DNA from 2 places in the Pseudoalteromonas sp. P80D2 genome. Region 2 is predicted to be linked to the other one. Evidence: predicted binding sites of a transcription regulator. Region 2 holds the regulator's gene; the other holds the start of a gene.

Region 1 (12,044 bases), on a different contig from region 2:
AAGTCTACTTTATTAAGTTTATTAGCAGGCCTTGACCAATCTACCGGTGGTAGTATCCATTTAGATGGAGCCGCATTACACGAATTAGATGAAGAAGCACGGGCAGCACTTCGCGCTGAAAAAGTAGGTTTTGTGTTTCAGTCTTTCATGCTTGTACAAAGTTTAACAGCCCTTGAAAACGTAATGCTTCCCGCTGAGCTTGCGGGTAGCAAAGACGCTAAGCAGCAAGCACTTGAGCTACTCGAAAAAGTAGGCTTAAGCCATCGTGTTGGTCATTACCCCTCGCAATTATCTGGTGGTGAGCAGCAACGTGTAGCAATTGCGCGAGCATTTATTGGCACACCGAAAATTTTATTCGCCGATGAACCATCTGCGAACCTAGATAGCAAAAACGGTAAGTTAATTGAGTCTTTATTATTTGAACTAAATAAAGAGCACGGCACGACACTCATTTTAGTAACCCATGATGAGCAGCTTGCACAAAAGTGTCAGCAAATTTTACATATTGAAGCAGGGCAGCTAGTAACTGTAAAAGAAAACGAAGGAGTGCAAGCGAATGTGGGCTAAATTAGCACTAAAACTGTTTTCACGTGAGTTTAAGCGTGGCGAATTAACAGTGATCAGTGCAGCAATAGCCTTAGCTGTTCTCACTGTTTTAACACTGTCTATGGTTACCGACCGAATTGGTCAAAGTATTGAAGAAAAAAGCAGTGCCTTTATTGCCGCTGATCGCGTTTTAGCAAGTAACCATGCTTTACCTGCTGAGTTTTTAGATAAAGCCAACCAAGATAACTTACGCACCGCTAAAATAACTTACTTCGATACCATGTTATTTGCCGGTGACGAAATGCAACTTGGCTCGGTTAAAGCGGTATCAAATACCTATCCATTAAAAGGCGAGCTAAAAGTAAAAACCAGCCTGACTGGCCAACCACAAGTAACAAACGACATTCCAAGTCGTGGTGAAGTGTGGTTAAGTGAATCTGTGTTTTATGCGCTGAATATTAAGGTGGGGGATAAAGTAGAGCTTGGCGCTGCTACGTTTACGGCTAGTCATGTTGTAGCCGAAGAGCCAGATGCACCGTTTAATGTATTTTCAAGCAGCCAGCGAATCTTAATCAATGAAGCAGACATTGCTGTTACAGAGGTAATTCAGCCGGGCAGCCGGGTGTTTTACCGCCAACTTTATGCTGGCGACAAAGACAACTTAGATAACTTCTATGCGTGGTTAAAACCACAAATGAAAGAAAACCAGCGTTGGTATGGTGTTAAAGACCGCCAGTCACCTATTTCTAATAGTTTAAATCGTGCCGAAAGCTATTTATTGCTAGCTGGTTTACTTGGCATTATTTTAGCAGCTGTTGCTATTGCGGTATCGGCAAAACGGTATTGTGAGCGTCAGTACGACCCAGTTGCAATGATGAAAACGCTTGGCGGTAGCCGCGCTATGATCCGTAAAATCTATTTATTACATTTGAGCCTTGTATGTTCAATGTCGGTGATTGTCGGTTTACTGATTGGTTATGGTTTACAAGCGGTTGCCACTGATTATTTGGCACAAACCATGGGCTCAGCATTGCCAAGTGCATCGGCAAAACCTTGGATCATTGCGATTAGCACGGGTGTGATTTGTGCGGTTATGTTTTCAATTAAACCGCTACTCGATTTATTTGATATTCCGCCGCTACGTGTACTTCGCCGTAACTTAGGCGACCGTTTATTAGTAAGTAAAGTGCACCTTACTATGTCGGCGCTTACTGTGTTTTTACTGATGTGGTTATTTAGTAACAACATCAAAATTAGTGCAATTTTGTTCCTTTCGACGGCATTTTTAATAGCTGTGTTATTTGGCTTATCAAAGGTTATTTTTGGTGGTGGCCGAAAGCTCGGTTTAAGCCCTGGTAACAGTTGGTCATTGGCGATTGCGTCAATTCAAAAGCGTGCCAATGTGAATGCAGTACAATTAATTAGCTTTGCTTTGGCTATCAAGTTATTACTGTTTTTAATTGTACTTAAGAACGACATGATTTCGGATTGGCAGTCTCAGCTTCCTGAAAATGCACCTAATTCATTTTTAGTGAACATTACTGAGCAAGAGTTAGAGCCTATAACTAGCTTCTTAGCGCAAAACGATATGCCAACGTCTGATTTCTATCCGGTTGTGCGTGGCCGTGTAAACGCCGTAAATGGTGAGTTGGTTGCCCGCGAAGTATCGCAAGAAGATAACGAAAAGAAAGATGAAGAAGCCCGCTCTGGTATTGGCCGTGAGTTAAATCTAACTTGGCGTAAAGACTTGCCTAATCAAAACGAGCTTATCGACGGTGCATGGTTTAGTGAAGACTCAGTAGCTGAGGCATCGGTAGAAGAGTCGATGCTTGAACGCCTTGATGTAAAAATTGGCGATACGCTTACCTTCTTAATTGGTGCACAATCATTCGATGCAAAAATTACCAGTGTGCGTAAGGTTAATTGGACCACGCTTAAACCTAACTTCTTTATTATTTTGAGCCCTGATGTGCTTGCGAGTTTTCCTGCTACTTATATTTCATCAGTAAATGTTAAAGCAGAGAAAAAACGAGAGTTTAATGAGCTAATGCGTCAATACCCCACGGTTAACGTGATAGATGTTGAGAGTTTTATTAAACAAATTCGTTCAACCATAGAGCAAGTATCGTTAGCGATTGGCTTTGTACTAGCGATTGTGGTTGCCTGTGGCGCTTTAGTACTTATTTCGCAAGTGCAAGCAAGTTTAGGCGAGCGAATGCAAGAGATTGTTATTTTGCGAACTTTAGGTGCTAAAGGGCGCTTAATTAAAAATGCCACCTTATATGAGTTTTTACTATTAGGCGTTACTGCTGGTTTAGTCGCTGCCATTGTCAGTGACATCGCTCTGTTAATAGTACAAAAACAAATGTTCGATTTAGCAGGTAAGTTCCACCCCCACATTTGGGTGATTGGCCCAGCCGTCGGAGGCTTATTTGTGGCATGTTTGGGCTATTTGATGATAGCGCGAACAATGCGAAAAAATACCCAAGGCTTATTACGCTCGCTCGCGTAAATGTCTTACTTAAAGGTTGGCTATAAAATGCTCGCAATTGCGGGCATTTTTTATGAATTGCAATTGGTTACTGGTAATTTATACAGTGCTCTGGCATTATTAACCGCAGATAATAATGATAATAGACGGATCAGTTAGTTGGCGATTATTTTAGGGATTGATCCTGGTTCACGATTAACAGGGTACGGCGTGATTGCTCACCAAGGTGCTAAGTTCACTTATTTAGGTAGTGGCTGCATTAAATTGGCCGATCACGATTTTCCGGTACGCTTAAAAATGATTTACCAAGGGATCAGTCAATTGGTAGAGCAATTCTCACCAGACAGTTTTGCTATCGAAAAAGTGTTTATGGCACACAACCCAGACTCAGCGCTTAAACTCGGTCAAGCACGTGGTGCAGCGATTGTTGGCGCTTCAATGGCAGAGCTGCCAGTTTATGAGTATTCAGCTAGGCAAATTAAGCAGGCCGTTGTAGGTAATGGCGGCGCCGATAAGTCTCAAGTACAGCATATGGTTAAAAACATTTTAAAGCTGCCAGGTACCCCTCAAGCCGATGCCGCAGATGCCTTAGCAATTGCTATTTGTCATGCACACTCAGAACAAAATTTAATAAAACTTGCGGGCAGTGCAAGCAAAACCGTAAGAGGAAGATTAAGGAAGTAATATGATTGGTCGATTAAATGGCTTACTAGTAGAAAAACAGCCGCCAGAAATTCTTATTGAAGTAAGTGGTGTAGGCTACGAAGTACAAATGCCCATGACTTGCTTTTATGATTTACCGGCAGTGGGTGAGCAAGCGATTATTTATACCCATTTTGTGGTACGTGAAGATGCCCAGCTATTATTTGGCTTTAACAACAAAACCGAGCGCGCTTTATTTAGAGAGCTTTTAAAAGCCAATGGTGTAGGGCCAAAACTTGGTCTAGCTATTTTATCGGGTATGTCGGCGCAGCAATTTGTAAGTTGTGTTAATAATGAAGATGCGACCACACTGGTAAAATTGCCGGGTGTTGGTAAAAAAACGGCTGAGCGTTTAGTGCTCGAAATGAAAGACAGACTCAAAGATTGGGGTAATGACTTATTTACACCATTTAGCGATAATGCCGTCATTGAGCCATCAAGTGATGATACCCTAGTGGCAAATAATGCTGCTGATGACGCTGTATCAGCACTAGTGGCATTAGGCTATAAGCTACCGCAAGCACAAAAGGCGGTTAAAACAGTGAACAAACCAGATATGACGACCGAGGTTCTAATTAAAGAAGCTCTAAAATCAATGTTGTGAGTAAACCATGATTGAAGCAGATCGCTTAATAGATGCGAGTGAACAAAGTAACGAAGACAGTGTTGACCGTGCCATACGACCAAAGCTGTTAACCGATTACACAGGCCAGCCGCATGTTAAGCAACAAATGGAAATTTTTATCGAGGCAGCTCGCCATCGTTGTGAAGCGCTGGATCACTTATTAATATTTGGTCCACCGGGTCTTGGTAAAACCACACTTGCAAATATTGTAGCTAACGAGCTTAACGTTAATATTAAAACAACATCAGGGCCAGTACTCGAAAAAGCAGGCGATTTAGCCGCACTTTTAACGAACCTTGAAGAAGGCGACGTACTGTTTATTGACGAAATTCATCGCTTGAGCCCGCAAGTCGAAGAGATTTTGTATCCCGCAATGGAAGATTATCAGCTGGATATAATGATAGGTGAAGGCCCTGCAGCACGCTCAATAAAGCTTGATTTGCCGCCATTTACTTTAATTGGTGCAACAACTCGTGCTGGCTCACTCACCTCACCACTTAGAGACCGTTTTGGTATTGTTCAGCGATTAGAATTTTATTCGGTTGAAGACTTATCAAAAATTGTTGCCCGCTCAGCAAGCTTTTTAGACTTAACCATGTGTGATGAAGGTGCAACCGAAATCGCCAAGCGTTCACGCGGTACACCGCGCATAGCAAACCGTTTATTACGCCGCGTTCGTGATTACACCCAAGTGAAATCAGACGGTAAAGTGAACGCCACAGTTGCAGAGCAAGCCCTCGATATGATTGATGTCGATAAAAGCGGTTTTGACTACATGGATAGAAAATACTTGCTAGCTATTATCGAAAAATTTATGGGCGGCCCCGTTGGCCTTGATAACCTAGCGGCTGCAATTGGCGAAGAAAAAGAAACCATTGAAGATGTCATAGAGCCGTTTTTAATTCAACAAGGCTTTATTCAGCGTACCCCCCGCGGACGACTTGTTTCAGACATTGCTTATTTACACTTTGGGCTAACGCCAGAGAAATAACTAAAACCCCGCGAAGCGGGGTTTTTTGTAGTTAGACATTAGAAGTTAGGTTTTTTAGTAGTTAGACTTCAGAAGTTAGATTTCAGTTGACCGAGAGGGTGGTTTTATTTGTGTAATTAAACAAAAAGCTTGCTATAGATGATATTAGTTTTACTTTGTTCTAACCACTAACCACTAACCACTAACCACTAACCACTAACCACTAACCACTAACCACTAACCAGTGGGTTGTTGTCTCATTTTAACATCTGTAATTCACATGCTGTTAAGTTATCGGTAGGTATTCTCATTGGCGTTTGTGTAGGCAAAAAAAAGCCCGCATAAGGATGCGGGCAAACAACAAGTTGAAGGAAGTAATCCAGGGAACTACGGTCTACTTGAATAAGGTTTTATCCCGATTTAAGTAAACCTAGAGCAATACGAAACTTCATATTGCTAAAAACGGAGCTTGATGAAAGAAACTTTCATGAGGTTGCTAGCTCGGTATAGGTAAATAATACGCAATGATGGATTTTTCTTCAAACTAGAAAAATTTTATTTTCAGATAAAAAAAACTAATGTGAGCTAAAAATTGAATTGTTTTCTTTTTGTTCACTTTGTAACTATTTTGTTTTTAACCTTCTGAATAAAAGGGTTTTTATAAATTTTGTGATCTTTATTCAGGATTAGTTTAAGTATTCTGTAGTAGATTTGCAAAAGTGCTTTTGGGTGTTTATGCGTAATTTATGAATAAACGTCGTGTTTTTGGCTGTTTTGGTTGCTTTTGAGAGCTATTCTAGTGACTTATTATTAAGGTGAAAATATGCGTAAATGTGTTGATAAAACCTAATATGGCTAAAAAATAACTAAGCAAATTGCTTTTTACCGTTATTTGCCGCTAATTCACAGCAAGAGCGTTGTCAGTTTATAACTGACTAGATACACTAGATGTAACTTTTGGCCATGATTGTGGTCAATAAATGCAAGTGTAAAAAATATAACAAATTACATAGAAATCTATTTTAGGAGTTTAACGTGGGATCAGGGCTTAACTTTTTAGATCTTATTCTAGAAGCCAGTGTACTTGTCCAGCTAGTAATGTTGGCATTAGTCGGTATGTCGGTAATGTCATGGGCAATTATTTTTCAACGTAAAAAAGCGATTTCTGATGCACTTAATGGCGCTAAGCGTTTTGAGCAAAAGTTTTGGTCAGGTATTGATTTAAGTAAATTATATAACGAAGTATCTGCTCGTCCTGGTGGTGCATCAGGTGTTGAAGCATTATTCGTTGCAGGATTTAAAGAGTTTGCACGTCATAAGAAAAATACATTTCAAAGTGCAGGCATCGTAATGGAAGGCACACATCGTTCAATGCGTGTTGCGCTATCGCGCGAAGTTGAAAAGCTTGAGTCTAGTTTATCGTTTTTAGCAACAGTGGGTTCAATTAGTCCTTACATCGGTCTGTTTGGTACGGTATGGGGTATCATGAACGCATTCATCGCGTTAGGTGAAGTTAAACAAGCAACGCTACAAATGGTAGCGCCAGGTATCGCCGAAGCGTTGATTGCAACTGCAATGGGCTTATTTGCTGCAATCCCTGCTGTAATTGCTTACAACCGTTTTGCTAATAAAGTAGAAAAGCTTGAAGGTAATTACATTAACTTCATGGAAGAATTCGCCAATATTTTACACCGCCAAGCAGCTGCGCAAATAGAGGCTAAAGCGAATGTATCAGCGTAAGAAACGTCGCCCTGTAGGTGAAATAAACGTAGTACCTTACATTGATGTAATGTTGGTACTACTAATTATATTTATGGCAACTGCGCCACTTATTACCCATGGCGTAAAAGTGGACTTGCCGAAAATGGAAGAATCGGATTTAGTTGATACCAAAGATACGCCACCTATCATTGCGTCAATTGATGCTGAAGGTAAGTACTATGTAAGTATTGGTACTGACCCAGAAGCACCAATGGAAGCGCTGGATGTTGCGGCGGTAATTAAACTTCAACTGCAAAAAAATCCAGATACACCTGTGATGATTAAAGGTTCTGGCCGTGTTTCTTATCAAGAAGTGCTGCTGCTTATGGACTTTTTGAAAAATGCTGGTGTGCCTTCAGTGGGTCTTATGACCGAATCATTCGAGGGGACGAAAGGCTAGTATGGGTGCATCAGTAGTAAAATCGATTCTTTTGCACCTTGCAATAGCAGGTTTATTAGTAGCAACAGCTAATTTTCATATGCCAGCGCCTAAGGTGATGGAAGTAACGCTGAACCCTGCTTTACCAGAGCCAGAAAAAGCCGTTGCCGCAGTAACGGTTGATCAGCAAAAGGTTGAGCAGAAAATTGCCGAGCTTAAAAAGCAAGAAGAAGCAAAAAAACGAGCCGAAGCAAAACGTATTCGTGACCTTGAGCGCCGTGCAAATGATGCGCGTAAGCAACGTGAAGCTGAAGACAGACGCCTTAAAAAGCTAGAGCAGCAACGCCGCGCGAAAGAGAAGGAAAAAGCAGAAGCAGAAGCACAAGCGAAGAAAGCACGTGAAATTCAAGAGAAAGAACGAGCTAAAGCGCAACAGGCTGAAAAGCAAAAGCAAGAAGCTGAAGCCGCAGCGAAAGCTGCAGCTGAAAAACGTAAAGCTGAAGAAGAAGCGTTAAAGAAAGCGGAAGAAGAGCGTAAGCGTAAAGCTGCCGAAGCTGAAGCTGAACGTAAACGCAAAGAAGCTGAAGCAGAGCGTAAACGCCAGCAAGCATTGCAAGAGCAAATGCTACAAGAACAATTAGCTGCTGAGCAGGCTGCACGTAATAAAGTGCGCCAGCAACAAGTAGTGGGCGAAGTTGAAAAATATAAAGCGTTAATTATGGCGCGCATTCAACAAAACTTCTTAAAAGATGAGAAGATGAAAGGTAAAGAATGTCGTCTTAATATTCGTCTTGGTTTTAATGGCTTAGTGACTCAAGTAAAATCACTGGGCGGAGATACCTTGGTATGTGAAGCTGCAATGCGCGCGGTGCGTATGGCAGACACACTACCAGTATCACCAGACCGTGAAGTATTTGAGCAACTTAAAAATATTAATTTAACAATAGCGCCTCAATTTTAAAGGAATGATATGTTTAACCAGATAAAAACAGCATGTTTTATTGTATTACTGGGCTTTCATGGCATTGCCAGTGCTGCACTAGAAATTGTGATCACCGATGGTATTGACGGTGCACGTCCAATTGCGATTGTACCTTTCCAGTACAATGGTGTAGGAACTATCCCTGAAAAATTAAGCTCAGTGATTGCAGCTGACTTAATGCGTAGTGGTAAGTTTAAGCCAATTGACGTTAACACAATGCCGCAGCTTCCAGCTACTGACACCGACGTTGATTACGGCGCTTGGGTTAATAAAGGCGTTGAAGCGGTTCTTGTAGGCCAAGTCGAGCAGCAAACAAATGGCCGTTACTTAGTTAAGTATGAGCTTATTGATGTTATTCGTGGTCAAATTACCGGTGGCGAAACGCAAATGATGAGCAATGGCCAATTAGTTAAAAGCCAAGATCACATTTTAGACGCACGTGAAAGCGTAATTGCTGAAACAGGTTTTCGCCGTTACGCGCACCGCATTAGTGATGTAGTTTACGAAGCGCTTACGGGTGAAAAAGGTGCATTCTTAACGAAGATTGCTTATGTGATTGTTCGCGAAGAAGAACCTAAGCCATACCAGCTTGTAGTTGCTGATTACGATGGTTTTAATGAGCAAGTGTTACTTCGCTCTAAAGAGCCATTAATGTCACCAGCGTGGTCACCTGATGGTACTAAGCTTGCGTACGTAACATTTGAGAATCGTCAAAGCCAAATTTACATTCAAGATTTATACACAGGTAAACGTGAGCTGATCACAAGCCACCCTGGTATTAATGGTGCACCGCAGTTCTCGCCTGATGGTAAAAAGTTATTATTAGTGCTTTCTAAAGACAGAAATGGTGCAACAGAAGTATATGTTTTAGACCTTGCAACTCGTAAAGAAAGACGTCTTACAAACCACCGTAGTATAGATACTGAACCATCTTGGTTCCCTAATGGGCAAGATATTGTGTTTACGTCTGAAAGGGGTGGTAATGCCCAGATTTATAAGTTAAATTTGCAAACTGGTAGGTCAAAACGCATGACGTTTGACGGAGATATGAACCTAGCAGGTTCGGTTTCTCCAGACGGAAAAGAATTAGTGATGGTGAACCGTACCAACGGTCAATACCATCTTGCTAAGAAAGAGCTAGCTACAGGCGCGTTCCAAGTATTAACTAGAACTCGCTTAGATGAATCACCGAGTATCGCTCCAAACGGCTCGATGATTATCTACAGCACGCTTCATAATAATAAACAGGTGTTGGCGTTAGTTTCTATGGACGGTCGCTTTAAAGCACGCTTACCTGTGCTAAACGGACAAGTAAAGGCACCAGCTTGGTCGCCTTATTTACAGTAATTTTACTGGTTTACTCAATATAGGAATCAATTAAATGCAACTTAATAAAACTTTAAAAGGCCTGCTAATTGCTGTGCCAGTGATGACATTAGCGGCGTGTAGCTCTTCTTCAGGTGTTGACGAAGGTGCTGCAAACCAATCTAACCAAGGTATGGTTGAGCAATCAAACAACACTGATACTGTTGAAGTTGCAACGCTTACTCCAGAGCAACAAGCTGAAGAAGCACTTCGTGAAAAATACGAAGCGTTACGTCAAGAGCAAATCATTTATTTTGGTTTTGATAACGCAAAAATCCAAAGCAAATATGCTGAATTATTACAAGCACACGCTGAGTTTTTAGTACAAAACCCTTCAGTGAAAGTACTAATCGAAGGTCACGCAGATGAGCGCGGTACGCCTGAGTACAACATCGCACTAGGTGAGCACCGTGGTCAAGCAGTAGAAAAATACCTACAAAGTTTAGGTGTTTCTGCTAGCCAAATGTCAGTAGTGAGCTATGGTGAAGAGAAGCCAATGGTTAAGTCTCGCACTGAAGAAGCGTTCGCGAAGAACCGTCGCGCAGTATTAGTTTACTAATAAAGAGTCATTATGAAGCCGAAAATTATTTTGGCAGCAATGATCTTAAGCGGGAGCACCCAGTTATGGGCTGCTCCCGCTCCTGTTTCAGAAGCTGCAAGCTCGCAATCGAGCATTGAGAAGCGTTTAGTCGCTTTAGAAAACATGATGAAGTCACGTAATTTATTGCAAGCTGAGCTTCAGCAGCAGCTTAATATTTTACAAGACGAAGTGAGCCAAGTACGTGGTATTACTGAAGAGCAAAGCTATAAGCTTGAAAAAGTATTACAACGTCAGCGTGAGCTTTATCAAGAGATTGAGAACCGTGTAAGCCAAGCTTATAGCCAGCCTGCTGCAACACAAACTCAACCTACTAACACTTATACGGATGTGGGTGCATCACAGGCAATCAGTTCAGACTTATCTGAAAACGAAGCCTATGAGCGTGCTGTAGCGTTAATCATGAAAGATAAACGTTATGAGCAAGCAATTCCTGAGTTCCAAACATTCTTAACTACTTACCCTAATTCAGTGTATGCATCTAATGCGCATTATTGGTTAGGTCAGCTGTTAACAATCCAAAACGATCAAGCTGGTGCAACTGAGCACTTTAAAGTTGTTGTGAATGAATACCCTAATTCTAATAAGCGCCCAGATGCGATGTTAAAGTTAGGAAACTTATTAGCGGATCAAGGTTTAGGCGAGCAAGCCCTTAAAACCTTTAATGATTTAATTAATCAGTACCCAAGTACTACCGCTGCTAAATTAGCCACAGAACGTCTGTCGCAAATGTAGATTTGACCTGATTAGACTGCTTTTTGACATAAGCGGTCTAAAATTAGGCAACTAGACATAAAAACTTAAAAAAAGAGATATTTTCTGTTGCACTCAGCATTTAAATAAGTATTATAAGCGCCCGCAGCAGGCGATTGGTAACAACAGCCAAAATGCGGAAAAAAGAGCGGGTCATTAGCTCAGTTGGTAGAGCAGTGGACTTTTAATCCATTGGTCGATGGTTCAAGTCCATCATGACCCACCATTCTCTTAGAATGGTAATCTTTAATCGACGGATTTACGTATAGCTTTTATAAGCAATTAGAGCGGGTCATTAGCTCAGTTGGTAGAGCAGTGGACTTTTAATCCATTGGTCGATGGTTCGAGTCCATCATGACCCACCATTCTTTGAATGGTCTTATATCGGCGGATTTACGTAGCTTATTACAAGCATCAGAGCGGGTCATTAGCTCAGTTGGTAGAGCAGTGGACTTTTAATCCATTGGTCGATGGTTCGAGTCCATCATGACCCACCATTCTTTTGAATGGTTCTATATCGGCGGATTTACGCAGCTTTTTACAAGCATCAGAGCGGGTCATTAGCTCAGTTGGTAGAGCAGTGGACTTTTAATCCATTGGTCGATGGTTCAAGTCCATCATGACCCACCATTCTTTTTGAATGGCCTTATATCGGCGGATTTACGCAGCTTATTACAAGCATCAGAGCGGGTCATTAGCTCAGTTGGTAGAGCAGTGGACTTTTAATCCATTGGTCGATGGTTCGAGTCCATCATGACCCACCATTCTTCGAATGGTCTTATATCGGCGGATTTACGCAATTCAACATCCAGAGCGGGTCATTAGCTCAGTTGGTAGAGCAGTGGACTTTTAATCCATTGGTCGATGGTTCG
Region 2 (12,044 bases):
CGCTATTTTAAAGCGTCTTCCTAACGTATCGTCCGACAACCCATGAAGGGCTACGGGCTTTAACACATCGCCTTGTTTCAATAATAAGGCAACTGCATCACATTCAAGCCAATCATTAATGCAACTCAACAGATAACTGAAATTATGATCAACACTGCTTGCTTTGGTAAGTGCAAGTGCAACATCAAGAAGGGATTTTTTGAGCATCATGTCAATTTGACCTGAATGTGTTTTATTGATGTTTTTAATTGTGTGTCATTTTGACTTATTTATCAAGTGTTCAAATTTAATGCATTGATATTTAATGGTTTCTATTTTTGGCTTGAACTGTGCAATAGCTGGGGAAATTAAACGCTGAGAGCACGAATGAAAGTCATTAATTTAACTGAACCTATGCCAACTAAGATCAAATTTTATCAACTCAGCCAGTGGCCGTTATGGGCATTAGCATTTCGGCCTTTTTTCTTGGCGGCAGGTGCCTTAGCTGTATTTGCTATGAGTTACTGGTTTTTAATCTTGACGGGCTATGCACAGTGGCACCTAACAATGCCCGCAACGCTTTGGCATGCTCACGAAATGCTGTTTGGCTTTGCAGGCGTGGTTGCCATGGGCTTTTTGCTAACCGCCGCACAAACATGGACAGGTGTGCCGAGTGTAAGTGGTATTAAGCTTTGTTTGCTTAGCATGATTTGGCTTGTTGCAAGGCTTAGTTTTTTTATTGAGATTGCGGGGTTCGAGCAGCTGAACCTTTATCTTGTTAGTGCGCTACAACTCGTTTGGTGGCTAGCTGGAATTATTATCTTAGCTGACATGCTGATACAGGCGAAAAGCAGCCATAACTACTTATTTGTTGTCATCGCATCTTTGCTCTGTGCGCTCAATGTGATTTTTTTAAGTTTAGTTGTACTTAATAAAATGTCGCTGGCACTGGGGGTTGTTGATACCGCTGTACTTATCATGACACTGCTAGTTGGTGTTGTGGCTGGGCGAGTTGTGCCATTTTTTACCGCGCGCGGCCTTAACCTAAGTGAACAAGTTAGAACCCCCAAGCTCGATAAATTAGTCGTATTTAGCTCATTTTTCGCCATTGCTTGGTTCTTTATGAGTCAGCTATTTTTTAGCGCAATGAGTACCGGCTGGATCTTTGTTTGGCTTGCTTGTTTACATGGGGCTCGGTGTGTTTTGTGGTGGCATAAAGGCATTCTAAAAGTACCTTTGCTATGGTCATTACACGTGGCTTATTGGGCTTTATCTGTGGGTTTAATACTCATCGCGATGAGTTATTTCAGCTCTATTATCTTATTCAAAGACGCGCTTCATCTGATCACTGTTGGCACCATAGGTGTGATGATCATCGCCATGATGGTTCGTGTCTCTCACGGTCATACAGGGCTCGCATTACAAGCCCCTGCGTACATTAGTTTGGCATTTGTACTCATTGTGATAGCTGCCATTGTACGCTCGTTACTTCCCATTTATTTAGGTCATCACCTTGCATGGCAGCTAAGTGCGTTGCTGTGGGTTGCTGGCTTTAGCTTATTTTTATTTCATTGTGCGCCCATCTTAGTGAATCGTCGTGTTGATGGTCGCCGCGGTTAATCTCTCCAATAGGAAAAACTATGTTATCTGAAAAAACGATCCAGATTGTTAAAAGTACTTTGCCGTTGCTTGCACAAGCAGGCCCTCAAGTGACTGAGTATTTTTATGATCGTATGTTTAGCTACAACCCTGAGCTTAAAAATATTTTTAATATGACACATCAGCAATCGGGCTCTCAGCAATTTGCGCTGTTTAATGCCTTAGCTGCCTACGCGGCAAATATTGATAACTTGGCAGTGTTAAAAGATGCGCTTGCGCGCATTAATCATAAACACACCAGTTACCATATTTTGCCAGAGCATTATCCTATTGTTGGTGGACATTTGATTGCGACTTTAAAAGAGTTATTGCCAGAACAATTTACCCCTGAGGTTGAGTATGCATGGCGTGAAGCCTATTCGTTATTAGCTGATGTATGTATTAATGAGGAGATGTCGCTATATCAAAAAACCAAAAAGGCGCCGGGAGGATGGTTTGGTACCCGTGCTTTCACTATTACAGAAAAACGTATGGAGTCATCGCAAATTTGTAGTTTCACATTAACGCCTGCCGATGCAAAGCCTGTTGTGGCGTATTTACCAGGCCAATATTTAGGGATTAAAGTAACGCCTGCAAACAGTGATTTAACGCAAGTGAGGCAATACTCTTTATCGCAGCAAAGTAATGGCCGTAATTACCGAATTAGCGTGAAAAAAGAAGGCTTGGTATCTAACTACCTACATAGCTTAACTGAGGGGGATGAGGTAAAAATTTACCCACCTGCAGGCGACTTTGTGCTTCGCGAAATTGACTCGCCTGTTGTATTGATTTCAGCGGGAGTTGGTCAAACCCCGATGATGGCGATGCTCGAAACACTATTAAGTAATCAACCTAATCAGCCAATTCATTACCTTCATGCTTGCGACAGTGAGACGCAGTTTGCCTTTAAAGAGTACTTATTTAAGCAACAGCAAGCGCACGCTTCATTACATTGTGTTACCTGGTTTAAAGATGGCAAGGGGAGCGATTTTGCGGGCTTAATGGATGTAAACCACATCGCTGAAAGCTTACCAATAAGCAAAGGTGACTTTTACCTGTGTGGCCCAATCGCCTTTATGGCAATGATAAAAGAGCAACTACTAGGTATTGGGGTTGCAAGTGAACGCATTCATTATGAGGTGTTTGGCCCTCACCAAAGCCTATGATGTAAAAGGCGCAGCCTAAGCTGCGCCTTTTGTTAGTTAACTTCGCACTCTACATTGGGAAGTGGAATACGGAGTTCTTTTTTGGGGTAGTAAAGCAGGCATTGCTCACCTGCTTTTTGCAACACAAACTTCTCAGAAGGAATTGAATGGGCACCCATAATTGGCAGGCCATCAGGCCCTTTGTTGGTGCCGTGGTCAATCAGTAACTCTGCGCTTTTAGTAAATACATCATCGGCTAAGGTGACCAGTGCACCGCCTTTAGCAGACTGAATAGCCTGCTGTATATCAGTAATCACTCCCGGGTTTACCCGAACAAGCGTTGCATCTTGCGGTTGCTCTGCTTGAGTACTTTTACAGCCTGCTATGCTTGCCAGTAAGGTGCAGGTTAAGAACAGTGCTTTATTCATTATCACCTTCCTTAGCTGGTAGCGGACGGGTTAAATCCATATTATTTTTGTAAAGTGTAGTATTAGCTTTTAGCGCAATACCAGCTTCATCAGCAGCATAAGATGAGGTTGTCGCTTGCTTAGCTGTGACACTTTGCGTTACCACTGGGCAACTATCATTCTCAATATGATAAAGCGCTGCACTCAGAAGTGTTTCATCACTATCACCTAACTGGTGGTTAAAGTCGTCATCGAGTTCACAGCCTTTTACATCTGCATCGAATTGCGGTGAAGGAGTTGGTACTAAGCCGTCAGAGTATTCGCCAAAGCCCTTGTAATTCACACCCGTTAGCTGAATGGTGTAGTAAGTGGTTGCACAGTTATGCGTTGGGGTAAAACCATATGGTTTACCGCAGGTTTTACCACCTATTAAAATAACTTCAGTATCTATGCCTTTTAAGCCATTGATAAGTGCTTCTGATGCTGAACACGTATTATCAGTGCTGAGTACATAGACTTTCGATAAATTTAAGTCAGGGAGAGTGTTACCTGTTCCCTCGAAAGTAGAATAATCGACTTCAATATCAATAAACGGGTATGGGTCGCTCTCGGGCTGCTTGTCATTTTCAATGACTTGATAGTAAAAATAGTCACTCGTATTAGCTGGACCTGCAATCATATAGGCAAGTTGCGAAGAAAGCGCTAATAAACCACCGCCATTGTATCTAAGGTCGATCACAAGCTCGTCGATATTGTCGGTTTTGAACTTATTCACAGCACTTATCAGCTCAGGCTGAGCAATACTTATATGGCTGTTAAACTGCATGTAGCCAACTTTAGTGCCATCTCCTGTGGTAATAGTATCGACATTTTGTACAGGTGTTTGGGTTATATTACCTGCGACTAGAGTAAACGATTTTTCGGTGCCATCATTACTGCGTACAACAAAATTGTGCGAGTCGCCAGCTGTCGGCCCAAATAGCGCTTCATTTAGAATATCTACGCCTTGTTGGGTATTAGTGTCAATGCTGACGTCGTCGACCATTAAAATAGTATCACCGCGTTGTAAGCCTGCATTTGCAGCTGGTGAGCCACTCTCTAAATAGGCAACACGTAACTCTCGTGGCGGAACATTACTTATAAATGCCCAATTGATACCATAGCCAGAAACCACACCTGATTGCGACTCTTGAAAATACTCTTCTGTTGGCCTGCTGAAATGGAATTGATCTTTATAAGCACCAGAGTCTGTTTTTTCGAAGGTTTTTAATTGCTCAAAATAAGCGGCGACAGAGCTGAAGTTATCTGGGTCATTGTCTTCTATTTCATCGTACCAAAGATAGGTTTCGTCACTCCATGAACGTAGCCACATCTTCTCAGTAAACTCAGAGCCTGCTGTATCTGGGTAAGGTTGATTATCGTTATATGGATCATTGCCTGTTCGCGGTACAGCGCATTGATCTTTAAATTCGCTTGATGGCTCAAAGACACCAGCCGTCCAAGTGGGTTCAGAAGTTGTTGGTGGTGGATTCGTGGTATCGGTATTGCTCGATGAGCCACCACCGCCGCAGCCAGATAAAGACATGCCTGAAGCCGCTAAGAAGACAGCTAAAGCGAGTTTGTTATTTTTAAACATGGTGCTTCCTTTCTTATATAAATTGTTTAAAAACTAACAATTACTTAATCTGAAAGCAATAAATTATAGTGTCTAAAATGTAAACGAATGTGCTGCTAGTTATAAAGATTTGCGATTGCTAATTTCAGCTATTTCAAGCTTTTGCCACGATTCAAATAATTTACGTTGTTTATCAGATATTTTTAAACCATAGGTTTTTTGCATATAAAAATAGGTATCGGCTATTTGCTTTCTTGCATAAATGGGCGGCTCAAATACGCGTTGCTTAAAATCGATTTTTACGGGACATGCTCCGTAACTTGCACTTGATGTTGAGACCATGCCGTAGCGAAAGTTTGAACGGTCTGCATTTATCTCACCAATTGCGGGGGCAAGGTTATTAATGTCAGCTTCCATTTGACGAAACTTTTCACTGACCTTTTTACAGTTTTTGCGACCGCCATCCTGCCAGCATTGTAATTGATGACCGAACTCCCAGGCAGGCACAATGTGCTCCCACTCTATTCTTTTTGCGCGAGCATTCTCTTTTCCTGAACGGGTGACAGAGTTTCTAGGAATATAACCACACGCATCAGGGTCTGGCACAAGTTTTTTACCTTGGCGCTTGATATCGCAACCACAATATAAGCTTTTACTATTGCTTGGTAGGTTCTTAATTAAATGCTTTTTGGCACTGTAAAAGCTCGAAAATTCTTTAGCGGATATAGGAAAAGTGAAAATAAAACAAAGGGCTAAGTATAGAAATAAACGCATATCCATCACATCAGTGAACTACAGGAACAGCTATTCTAGAGCGACTATTCTAAAAAGGAAAAGTTTTTCAACTCAGCTATAGTTGTTAGGCCGTTTTTATTAAAGGAATTACAACCATGTTATTAGGTGCTTTTTCTGTAAGTCTAAATGTAAAAGATATTCGTGCTTCAAAGCAGTTTTATGAAAAGCTAGGTTTCAAAGAGTTTGCTGGGGAGATAGAACAGCATTGGCTAATAATGAAAAACGGTGAACATTTGATAGGTTTGTTTCAAGGTATGTTTGATAAAACCATGCTGACCTTTAACCCTGGGTGGGATCAAAATGCTGAAGCTTTGGATGAATTTGCAACCTTTGAGCAATTAGCTGCACAATTTCAGCAACAAGGATTAGAAATACAAAAGGCCGGTGACGCGAGTTTTATTATCACCGACCCAGATGGCAATCCTATTTTGATTGACCAACACGTGTAGCTGGCTTTTTACGTTTAATTCGAACGTTTTGTAGTAACAAGAGAACTCCTGTAATACAAAATAGTACGCTGGTGGCTGAGAAGCTGATGAGTAGTGGATTGTTAAAGTTCTCACGCTCATCATAATCCATAATGTGTAGCATCCAGAAAAAGTCGAAAATGCGCCACAGGGTGCTGCGCACAGTTATAACTTTACCGGTTTGGCTATCTAAATATAAGGTTGTTGTTAACCAATCATCGAAGCTAATTTGCCAAACATTGGCTTTGTGACCGACTTCTCTAGGCCCTTTTGTTAATAACTGCGCTTGCGTTATTTTTGCGTCAATAAGCAGGTGAGCTTGGGCATTTTCAATGATTTGCGCTTTACTCGGTGCAGGCATTTTAGCACCTGTTCTGCCATCAAAAATAAACGTACCGCTAAAGGATGTAACTTCTATAATCGGGGTATTTAAAAAATGGCTATATTTAATACCCTCGATTTGCTCGAATTGCGCTGTTATTTTATCAATTGAAGCAGGGTAGTCCGACAATAAAAATGGGCTACTTAAACTGCGATTAGCCAGATGCTTACCATGCACTTTTTCAAGTGGTAATGAGCTCATTACCAGCCCACCTAAGAGCCAAAAAAAGATCTGCAAAGCAAGTAAGTAGCCAAGCCATTTATGCCCTTTACGAGCATACTTAAACAGGCGTTTATTCATTATTACCCCGTTATTATTGTTATGTGGGCGCTATTTTAGGTTGTTTAGCTAGATTGCCAATGCGGCATAATGTCGCATTAACTGTATTCTAGATTTGGTATATATACAAAACTGAGTTAAAGTTTCAGTCGATATAAATAGAGGGTAAAAACGAGAGTATGTCGGAAATTCAATTTTTAAATGTAGATCTGGAGCTTGAGTCAAAGCACGATATAAGTGCGCTTGTTGCTGATTTGAAGAAAAACGCCATGGTTTTACATTATGACCAAGATGAATACCGCCAACTAGCACGTATTGAAGCAACCGCAGATATCAGCTCTCCAGATAAAGCAATTAACCAGCTTTGCGAGCTTATTGAGTCTTGCTCGCGCAATGCATTAAAACAGTGGTTATCGTGCTCAAAGCGTACATTTGATATAGGCTTTGAATCAGGTAATTCGCCTAAATGCTTTAACCAACCCCTGCATGCCGATACCTTGTTACGTATCTCTGCAATTGGCGCAGGGATTGAAATTACTATTTATCCTGTCGAAAAATAGCCAGAATTTATCGCTCTACAACAGCTGCGGTCATTCTTGATACGCAGCAAAGCTCTCCTGCGGCATTGGTAATTTTAATATCCCAAACAGAAGTTCGCTTACCTAAATGCAGCGGCCTCGCAGTTGCTGTTAACGTTCCTTTGCGTGACGCTTTCATGTGGTTGGCATTAATTTCTTGGCCAACAGCATAAAACTTATTGAAATCAACCACGAAATTGGCTGCATAGCTTGCCACTGTCTCTGCTAATACAATGTTTGCTCCGCCATGGACCATGCCCATAGGGTTATGATGCTCAGGAATAGCAGGCATGGTTGCCATTAAATAATCATCGCCAATTTCAGTTACCTCAATGCCCATAGTTTTCATTAAAGTGCCTTGACCGGTAATCCCTTGTTCCAGCTCTTTGCAAAGCTCTAACGTGATTGGTTGGTGCCAAATACTCATTGTGTTTCCTTAGCCTGCTAATTAAAGATAATACCTTATGGCATCTTTCGGTGTGGTTCAATGTTAGTTTTGTAGCAATATGATGGAGTTAATTTAAATTTGCGATTTTCAAATAACTGTATATACTCACAGTTAAATGTACTGTATGGAAAACCAGTTGTATGCGCCCATTAACTAAACGCCAATCGCAAATTTTAGAACTAATTAAAGTCTTTATTAAAGATACAGGCATGCCACCTACGCGTGCTGAAATAGCTCAAACATTGGGTTTTAAAAGTGCCAACGCTGCTGAAGAACACCTAAAAGCACTGGCAAAAAAAGGCATGATCAAAATGAAGCCAGGGGCGAGTCGCGGTATTCAGTTAATTGAAGAAGATGAGCCAGAGCAACTAGGCTTACCTTTAATTGGCCGTGTTGCAGCTGGTGAACCTATTTTGGCGCAAGAGCATGTTGAAAGTCACTGCCAAGTTGATCCTTCATTATTTAAACCTGCTGCCGATTTCTTACTGCGTGTAAATGGTATGAGTATGAAAGACATTGGTATTATGGATGGCGATTTGCTTGCAGTACACAGAACACAAGTTGCTGAAAACGGGCAAGTAGTTGTAGCTCGAGTCGATGAAGATGTAACAGTTAAGCGTCTAGAAAAAGCGGGTCGCAAAGTACTTTTACACGCTGAGAACGAAGAGTTTTCGCCTATTGAGGTTGACCTTGAGCATGAGTCGTTCAACATCGAGGGGTTAGCGGTAGGTGTTATTCGTAACGCTGACTGGATGTAAACGTTCCCAATTTGGTGCATTAAATTGACTCAATTTGGTGCGCCACTGAAATTTTACTACTTAATTAGGATTTGTGAATCCTTACTCTTCATTTAAAGCCTTATATAGCGCAGTTTTCCTCTCTTTTTACATTTCGTTCTTACTCCTAAACATTAAATAAAGCGCTGATTATAGTTGTTATTTCTGCACCAAAATAAACATTTATTATCATTAAAACTTGCTTATTGGTCATTTTTTAACTAATTGGTTAATACACTGTATTAACACCTAATTAATAAAAAGACACAAAAATGTGCGAGGTGTTAGTCATGGGGTCGGTATCATAAGTGGGTCAAAATGATACGTAGTCGCTCTGAACAATAAGAAAAACGAATGGGCACCTTGTTGTATCGCCTTTTCGCTTTGCGTCTTGCAATAGCATCTAAAGGAGCCGTCACATGGGTAAACTGCGTTACGCCTTGTGGCTTATATTGTTTGCACTTCCTGAGCTTGCATTGGCAAATAGCCAATACAATATGCGTAAAGGGGTGACCGATATAAGTAATAATGTTTATGAGTTACACATGACGATATTTATTATCTGCTGTGTAATCGGCATCATCGTATTTGCGGTGATGTTTTGGGCTTTAATACACCACCGTAAATCCAAAGGGGCCAAGCCTGCCCAATTTCATGAAAGTACAAAAGTTGAAATACTTTGGACTGCTATTCCATTTGTCATCTTAATCGCCATGGCTGTGCCTGCCACAAAAACCTTAATTGCCATGGAAGATGCCTCTAAAGCCGATATCACCATTAAAGTGACTGGCTCACAATGGAAGTGGCATTACGAGTACATGGGTGAAGACATTGCTTATTACTCGATTCTATCTACTCCTAAAGATCAAATAGACAACCAAGCAGAGAAAACTGAGCATTATTTGCTTGAAGTAGATAAACCGCTAGTACTTCCTATCAATAAGAAAGTGCGCTTTTTAATGACCTCAGACGATGTAATTCATTCATGGTGGGTGCCTGATTTTGCGGTTAAAAAGGACGCAAATCCTGGGTTTATCAATGAAGCGTGGACACGTATTAACGAGCCAGGTGTTTACCGTGGCCAATGTGCTGAGTTATGCGGTAAAGATCATGGCTTTATGCCTGTTGTGGTGAAAGCCTTACCTGAAGATGAGTTTGCTAATTGGCTTGCAGATGCCAAGCAAGAAAAAGCCAATGCGGCTGCAGCAGATGCTGCTTTGCTTGATCAAACATTACCTAAAGAAGAGCTTATGGTCTTAGGTGAGCAAGTGTATATGGCAAGCTGTGCTGCATGTCACCAACCTACTGGTATGGGCTTACCGGGCGTTTTTCCAGCGCTTAAAGGCAGCCCGATTGTATTAGGTGATGTAAAAGATCACATAGATATCGTGTTACACGGTAAGCCTGGCACAGCAATGCAAGCGTTTGATAAACAGCTTTCAATTAAGCAACTTGCTGCGGTTATTACTTATAAGCGAAACGCGTGGGGTAATGATACCGGCGATGTTATCCAACCGAGTCAAATTCAAGCCGCGATTGATGCAGCAGCGGAGGCGAACTAATGAGTAATGTTATTAACGAGCAAGCAACAGGGCATGCGCATCACGACCATCATCATCCAGCTAAAGGTTTTAAGCGCTGGCTATACACTACCAACCATAAAGACATTGGTAGTTTATACCTGATTTTTTCACTCACCATGTTTTTAATTGGTGGAGCGATGGCAATGGTGATCCGCGCTGAACTGTTTCAGCCTGGATTACAGTTAGTCGACCCGCACTTTTTCAACCAAATGACTACCGTACATGGTTTGATCATGGTGTTTGGTGCTGTTATGCCTGCATTTACTGGGCTTGCAAACTGGATGGTACCTATGATGATAGGCGCACCAGATATGGCCTTACCACGTATGAATAACTGGAGCTTTTGGATTTTGCCATTTGCATTTTTAATCCTATTGGCTTCGTTACTTATGCCTGGTGGTGGTCCTGCGTTTGGTTGGACTTTCTACGCACCACTATCAACAACTTACAGCAACGATAACACTGCACTTTTTGTGTTTGCCGTACATATCATGGGTATCAGCTCAATTATGGGGGCGATTAACGTTATCGTGACTATCGTCAACCTAAGAGCGCCAGGTATGACGTGGATGAAGCTGCCGCTATTTGTTTGGACATGGTTAATCACTGCATTCTTGTTAATTGCTGTTATGCCAGTTCTAGCAGGGGCGGTCACTATGGTGTTGACCGATAAATACTTTGCAACCAGCTTTTTTGATGCAGCCGGTGGGGGCGACCCTGTGATGTTCCAGCACATTTTCTGGTTCTTCGGTCACCCTGAAGTGTACATCATGATTTTGCCGGCCTTTGGCATTATATCGACTATCGTACCTACCTTCTCGCGCAAAAAGCTATTTGGCTATGCGTCTATGGTGTATGCAACTTCATCGATTGCGCTGCTAAGTTTTATCGTTTGGGCACATCATATGTTTACCACTGGGATGCCTGTGGCTGGCGAGTTGTTCTTCATGTACGCCACCATGCTGATCTCAGTGCCAACGGGCGTTAAAGTGTTTAATTGGGTGGCCACCATGTGGCGAGGTTCGATTAGCTTCGAAATTCCGATGATGTTTGCCATCGCCTTTATTGTGTTATTCACCTTAGGTGGTTTCTCTGGCTTGATGCTTGCGATTACACCAGCAGATTTTCAGTATCACGATACCTATTTTGTGGTGGCTCACTTCCATTATGTGCTTGTGACGGGGGCTGTGTTCTCAATTATGGCGGGAGCCTATTATTGGCTACCGAAATGGACTGGCAACATGTACAACGAAACGCTGGCGAAATGGCATTTTTGGTTATCGCTAATCAGTGTCAACGTGTTGTTCTTCCCTATGCACTTTGTTGGCCTTGCTGGTATGCCGCGTCGTATTCCTGATTATGCTCTGCAATTCGCTGACTTTAACGCCATTATCAGTATTGGTGGTTTTGCATTTGGCTTATCGCAACTGTTGTTTGTATTGGTGGTATTTAAATGTGCTCGAGGTGGCGAAAAGGCACCTGCCAAAGTATGGGATGGAGCTGAAGGTTTAGAGTGGGAAGTCGATTCTCCAGCGCCTTATCACACCTTTGAAACACCGCCGGAGATTAAGTAATGAACCATGCACCTTTGCTAAAAAAACTGCTGATTACATGCTTGCTCATGTTCGCATTTGCTTTTGCAATGGTGCCGCTTTACGACGTGTTTTGCGACGTTACAGGGTTGAATGGTAAGCCATCATTAGAAAAAGCGAGCGCGAGTGAATCAATAAATACACAGCGCCAAGTTGATGTCAGCTTTACCACTCACGCCCAAAGCGGCGCGCCATTTAAGGTGCAGTCTGAGCAATACAGCGTGGCGGTACAACCAGGTGCCATGCGTGAAGTTAAATTCTCAGCAAAGAACACCAGTAATGAAGACAAAGTCATGCAAGCAATTCCATCAGTATCACCGGGTAAAGCGGCAAAGTACTTACATAAAATAGCCTGTTTTT

The links. Region 2 encodes LexA, which represses DNA repair genes until DNA is damaged. Its sites were predicted from a motif close to TACTGTATNNNNATACAGTA; they were not measured.
Region 1: the regulator LexA is predicted to act here: its motif matches at 3,127-3,146, upstream of ruvC (crossover junction endodeoxyribonuclease RuvC).

The regions. Positions count from the first base shown of each region.
Region 1 covers NZ_JAZDAR010000017.1:83,585-95,628, reverse strand. The annotation lists gene VRK28_RS01450 (ABC transporter ATP-binding protein) at 1-567, shown strand, start outside; gene VRK28_RS01445 (ABC transporter permease) at 557-3,058, shown strand; gene ruvC (crossover junction endodeoxyribonuclease RuvC) at 3,197-3,721, shown strand; gene ruvA (Holliday junction branch migration protein RuvA) at 3,723-4,343, shown strand; gene ruvB (Holliday junction branch migration DNA helicase RuvB) at 4,351-5,355, shown strand; gene tolQ (protein TolQ) at 6,370-7,074, shown strand; gene tolR (protein TolR) at 7,061-7,495, shown strand; gene tolA (cell envelope integrity protein TolA) at 7,497-8,435, shown strand; gene tolB (Tol-Pal system beta propeller repeat protein TolB) at 8,445-9,803, shown strand; gene pal (peptidoglycan-associated lipoprotein Pal) at 9,838-10,380, shown strand; gene ybgF (tol-pal system protein YbgF) at 10,393-11,154, shown strand; tRNA gene VRK28_RS01395 (tRNA-Lys) at 11,323-11,398, shown strand; tRNA gene VRK28_RS01390 (tRNA-Lys) at 11,462-11,537, shown strand; tRNA gene VRK28_RS01385 (tRNA-Lys) at 11,594-11,669, shown strand; tRNA gene VRK28_RS01380 (tRNA-Lys) at 11,727-11,802, shown strand; tRNA gene VRK28_RS01375 (tRNA-Lys) at 11,861-11,936, shown strand; tRNA gene VRK28_RS01370 (tRNA-Lys) at 11,988-12,044, shown strand, end outside.
Region 2 covers NZ_JAZDAR010000037.1:89,019-101,062, reverse strand. The annotation lists gene norR (nitric oxide reductase transcriptional regulator NorR) at 1-210, opposite strand, end outside; gene VRK28_RS10745 (NnrS family protein) at 367-1,599, shown strand; gene hmpA (NO-inducible flavohemoprotein) at 1,620-2,783, shown strand; gene VRK28_RS10735 (hypothetical protein) at 2,816-3,190, opposite strand; gene VRK28_RS10730 (S41 family peptidase) at 3,183-4,805, opposite strand; gene VRK28_RS10725 (endonuclease) at 4,905-5,558, opposite strand; gene VRK28_RS10720 (VOC family protein) at 5,675-6,028, shown strand; gene VRK28_RS10715 (hypothetical protein) at 6,003-6,728, opposite strand; gene VRK28_RS10710 (hypothetical protein) at 6,887-7,267, shown strand; gene VRK28_RS10705 (PaaI family thioesterase) at 7,275-7,712, opposite strand; gene lexA (transcriptional repressor LexA) at 7,874-8,491, shown strand; gene coxB (cytochrome c oxidase subunit II) at 8,929-10,071, shown strand; gene ctaD (cytochrome c oxidase subunit I) at 10,071-11,666, shown strand; gene VRK28_RS10685 (cytochrome c oxidase assembly protein) at 11,666-12,044, shown strand, end outside.